2 regions of the Geobacillus sp. YHL genome follow, and region 1 is predicted to be linked to the other one. Evidence: a T-box and tRNA genes for the amino acid it is inferred to sense, from the RefSeq annotation. Region 1 holds a T-box; the other holds one or more tRNA genes.
What was found. The T-box of region 1 lies ahead of leuS (leucine--tRNA ligase). A T-box ahead of a tRNA ligase gene usually reads a tRNA of that ligase, here a tRNA-Leu.
Positions count from the first base shown of each region.

Region 2: it encodes a tRNA-Leu, which carries the amino acid that the T-box ahead of leuS (leucine--tRNA ligase) is inferred to sense. The anticodon was not compared.

Region 1 covers NZ_JAEIGB010000001.1:59,187-61,554, reverse strand. Annotated here, with positions in the region: gene leuS (leucine--tRNA ligase) at 1-1,060, opposite strand, end outside; T-box leader at 1,136-1,357, opposite strand; gene JCR24_RS00285 (MDR family MFS transporter) at 1,449-2,368, opposite strand, start outside.
Region 2 covers NZ_JAEIGB010000003.1:909-3,276, forward strand. Annotated here, with positions in the region: tRNA gene JCR24_RS04330 (tRNA-Phe) at 298-373, shown strand; tRNA gene JCR24_RS04335 (tRNA-Thr) at 755-827, shown strand; tRNA gene JCR24_RS04340 (tRNA-Lys) at 1,000-1,072, shown strand; tRNA gene JCR24_RS04345 (tRNA-Gly) at 1,080-1,154, shown strand; tRNA gene JCR24_RS04350 (tRNA-Leu) at 1,160-1,245, shown strand; tRNA gene JCR24_RS04355 (tRNA-Arg) at 1,251-1,324, shown strand; tRNA gene JCR24_RS04360 (tRNA-Pro) at 1,331-1,404, shown strand; tRNA gene JCR24_RS04365 (tRNA-Ala) at 1,413-1,485, shown strand; tRNA gene JCR24_RS04370 (tRNA-Met) at 1,503-1,579, shown strand; tRNA gene JCR24_RS04375 (tRNA-Ile) at 1,585-1,661, shown strand; tRNA gene JCR24_RS04380 (tRNA-Ser) at 1,681-1,771, shown strand; tRNA gene JCR24_RS04385 (tRNA-Thr) at 2,128-2,203, shown strand; tRNA gene JCR24_RS04390 (tRNA-His) at 2,211-2,283, shown strand.

The DNA.
Region 1 (2,368 bases):
AGTGGAATTTTTTCGCAAACTCGTAGTCGCGCTCATCGTGCGCCGGCACGGCCATGATCGCTCCGGTGCCGTAGCTCATCAAGACGTAGTCAGCGATCCAAATCGGAAGCCGATCGCCGGTGACCGGGTGAATGGCGTACGCGCCGGTGAACACGCCCGTTTTTTCTTTCGCCAAATCGGTGCGCTCAAGGTCGCTTTTGCTTTGAATTTCCTTTAAGTAGGCGTCAACGGCTGGCTTTTGCTCCGGCGTCGTGATTTTTTCAACGAGCGGATGCTCCGGCGCCAAGACGGTGTACGTCGCGCCAAACAGCGTATCCGGACGCGTCGTGAACACGGTGAATGTTTCGTCATGGCCGTCGACGGCGAACTCGATTTCCGCTCCTTCCGAACGGCCAATCCAGTTGCGCTGCATCTCCTTAATGCTTTCCGGCCAGTCGAGCTCTTCCAAATCTTCAAGCAAGCGGTCGGCATAGGCGGTGATTTTCAGCATCCATTGCCGCATCGGCTTGCGGATGACCGGATGCCCGCCGCGCTCGCTCCGGCCGTTGATCACCTCTTCGTTCGCCAGCACCGTGCCGAGCGCCGGGCACCAGTTGACCGGCACTTCATCCATGTAGGCGAGCCCTTTTTCATACAGCTTCAAGAAAATCCATTGCGTCCATTTGTAATAGTTCGGGTCGGTCGTATTGATCTCCCGGTCCCAGTCGTACGAAAAGCCAAGCGACTTGATTTGCCGGCGGAAATTGTCGATGTTTTTTTGCGTAAACTCCGCCGGGTCGTTGCCGGTATCGAGCGCATATTGCTCGGCCGGCAGCCCGAACGCGTCCCAGCCCATCGGGTGAAGGACGTTGTACCCTTGCATCCGCTTCATGCGCGCCAAAATATCGGTCGCCGTATATCCTTCCGGATGGCCGACGTGCAAGCCGGCGCCGGATGGATACGGGAACATGTCGAGAACGTAAAACTTCGGCTTGTCATCATCATCGGACGTGCGGAACGTTTTGTTTTTCTCCCAATAGTCCTGCCATTTTTGTTCAATTTCGCGGTGGTTGAAGCTCATCGCAGCACTCCTCCTATCAAGTTCTACTTGCATCATTGACGAAAATATGTACAAAAAAACCCCCCATCCCCACAGCAAAGGGACGAGAGGCGCGCTTCCCGCGGTACCACCCTTTTTGGCGCGCCAAACGGCGCACCCGCTTTCTTCCTTAACGCGGATGGACGGCCGGCGCTGTCGATGACCGTTCACGCCGGCAACTCCGAGGCGAGTTCACGAGCCGACTTCGGTTGACTCGCACCATCCGTCAACTCTCTGCCGTCCGTCGGGCCCGCTACTGCTCCTCTTCACCGTTATTCGCCTTATTCGCACATGAATCGACCGATGAGTGGACAGAATGACAAATTTATTATTATTTTAAAAAATTTGTCGATCAATTGCAAGCCGAAATCTATACGGAAGCCGCGGTTTTTTCATCCGCGTTCTCCGTCCGCTTCGGGAGCCGACGATCATGCAAAAGCGCGGCCAGCACCGCCAATAAGGCAAACAATGCTAACATCATGATGAGCAGTTTCATTCCAAACAGATCGGCGACCGAGCCGCCGATGACCGGTCCGATCATCCGTCCGGCCGTGGCCGTCCCGTTGACGATTCCTTGGTAAAACCCGGCTTTCCCCGGGGGCGCCCATTCGTTCACCGCGGCCGGAATCGCCGGCCAGACGATCATCTCGGCGATCGTGAGCACCATCATGGACGCGGCAAACTCTGCAAACGAATGCGCCCCCAACAGCATGGCAAACGAAACGGCGAAAATAAAAAAACCGATCACGATTTGCCGCTTCAACGTCGGCATGAAGCGGCGGATGACCGCTGACAACAGCGGCTGGGCCAAGACGATCAACGCCCCGTTGATCGTCCAAAGCAAGCTGTACTGCCCGACTGGTATCCCGAGCTCGCGTGTATAGGCGGCGATCGTCGTCGACCATTGGACATAGCTCAACCAACACAGTCCATAGCCGGCGCAAAGGAGGGCAAGCGCCCAGCCCGCGGAGCGGGATGGCGCTCTTTCCGCTTCTCCGGATCGTTTCTTTCTCGGCGGCGGCAAGAGCGGAACGCGGCGCAGCCCGGCCACAACCGTAAACAAAAACGCGGCATACAACAAAAGATTGGCGAAAAAAACGAGCGAGAACGAATATGAAGCGACAAGCCCGCCAAGCGCCGACCCGACGGCGACGCCGATGTTTTGCGCGACATACAAGGCGTTGAACGCCCGCCGCCCCCCTTCCGGCCAAATCGCCCCGGCGTACGCCGACGCCGCCGGAAAGACGACGCCGCTGCCAACGCCGACAAACGCCAAAAACACCGCATAAT
Region 2 (2,368 bases), on a different contig from region 1:
ATGAAAAAATATGGCTCGGTAGCTCAGTCGGTAGAGACGAGCATCCGCATCGTCGAATCTGCTGCGAGTTGTCCCGACGCATCTGGCTTCTTCGAATGGGCTAGTAGAGGAAGGGACACAAAAGTCATCAACGAACAAGGGAAAAATAAGATACGGCTCGGTAGCTCAGTCGGTAGAGACGAGCATCCGCTTCATCGAATTCGCTTCGAGTTGCCTCGACGCATCCAGCATCTTCGAATCCGCTGGCAGAGGAAGAGGCACAATGTAGCACAAGTAAAGCAGCGTAAAACTTAATATGGCTCGGTAGCTCAGTCGGTAGAGCAAAGGACTGAAAATCCTTGTGTCGGCGGTTCGATTCCGTCCCGAGCCACCATTTTTATCATAGTTCCGAAAGAAGGTTCCCGCTTCATGCAAAGCTAAGTGGGAGTAGTTCACAGACATGTCAGATGTTCAAACCACCCCGGCTTAGTTCAATGGGTAGCGACGAACATTCGCATCGTCGAGTCTGTTGCGAGTTGCCTCGACGCACAAGGCTTCCTTGAATGAGCTTGAAGAGGAAGAGGCACAGTTCAGCATAATAGGAGTCATTGTTTCATTACGAAATATGCCGGCTTAGCTCAATTGGTAGAGACGAGCATCGGCATCATCGAATTGGCTGCGAGTTGCCTCGACGCACTCAGCTTCCTCGAATCAGCTTGCAGAGGAAGAGGCACAACTAGGCAGACAACATGAGTCACTAACTAATTTTAAATGTGCCGGCTTAGCTCAATTGGTAGAGCAACTGACTTGTAATCAGTAGGTTGCGGGTTCAAGTCCTGCAGCCGGCATTCTTATTCCTTAATAACCCCTTAAGCCATTAAGGCGGCAACCGCGAGCCATTAGCTCAGTAACGAGCGCTACATCTTCGAGTTCGCTGCGAGTTGTCCCGACGCATCTGACATCTTCGAATATGCTAGTAGAGGAAGGGACATCGTTGTCTCGGAGTGTTATTGAACCCATGAGCCATTAGCTCAGTAGGTAGAGCATCTGACTTTTAATCAGAGGGTCGGAGGTTCGAGTCCTCCATGGCTCATCGTCTTGCGGAAGTAGTTCAGCGGTAGAACACCACCTTGCCAAGGTGGGGGTCGCGGGTTCGAGCCCCGTCTTCCGCTCCACTTCCGCCGGGGTGGCGGAATTGGCAGACGCACAGGACTTAAAATCCTGGGGTAGGTAACTACCGTGCCGGTTCGAGTCCGGCCCTCGGCACTTGTGCGCTCGTAGCTCAATTGGATAGAGCATCTGACTACGGATCAGAAGGTTAGGGGTTCGAATCCTCTCGAGCGCGTTTTGTCGGGAAGTAGCTCAGCTTGGTAGAGCACACGGTTCGGGTCCGTGAGGTCGCAGGTTCAAATCCTGTCTTCCCGATTTATCATGGGGCCTTAGCTCAGCTGGGAGAGCGCCTGCTTTGCAAGCAGGAGGTCATCGGTTCGATCCCGATAGGCTCCACCTTTTGACTTAAATTTGGCGGTGTAGCTCAGCTGGCTAGAGCGTACGGTTCATACCCGTGAGGTCGGGGGTTCGATCCCCTCCACCGCCACCATTATCGGACCTTTAGCTCAGCTGGTTAGAGCAGACGGCTCATAACCGTCCGGTCGTAGGTTCGAGTCCTACAAGGTCCACCATTATTATTGTTGCTTTTTTGGAGGAGTACCCAAGTGGTTGAAGGGGTCGGTCTTGAAAACCGAGAGGCGCCGCAAGGCGCGCGGGGGTTCGAATCCCTCCTCCTCCGCCATGCACTTTAAAATCGTGCCGGCTTAGCTCAATTGGTAGAGACGAGCATTCGCATCGTTGAATCTGCTGCGAGTTGTCCCGACGCATCCCACTTCTTTGAATAAGCTTGCAGAGGAAGGGACACCGAGCATTTGACTTCCTCGAATTAGCTGGGAGAGGAAGAGGCACAACCAGGCAGACAACATGAGTCACTAGCTAATTTTAAATATGCCGGCTTAGCTCAATTGGTAGAGACGAGCATCGGCATCATCGAATTGGCTGCGAGTTGCCTCGACGCACTCAGCTTCCTCGAATCAGCTTGCAGAGGAAGAGGCACAACCAGGCAGACAACATGAGTCACTAGCTAATTTTAAATATGCCGGCTTAGCTCAATTGGTAGAGCAACTGACTTGTAATCAGTAGGTTGCGGGTTCAAGTCCTGCAGCCGGCACCAGAACGAGGCGACTATGGCGAAGTGGTTAACGCACCAGATTGTGGCTCTGGCATGCGTGGGTTCGATTCCCACTAGTCGCCCTTTTCATTATATTCTATATTTGCGGGTGTAGTTTAGTGGTAAAACCTCAGCCACGAGCATCTGCATCATCGAATCTGCTTCGAG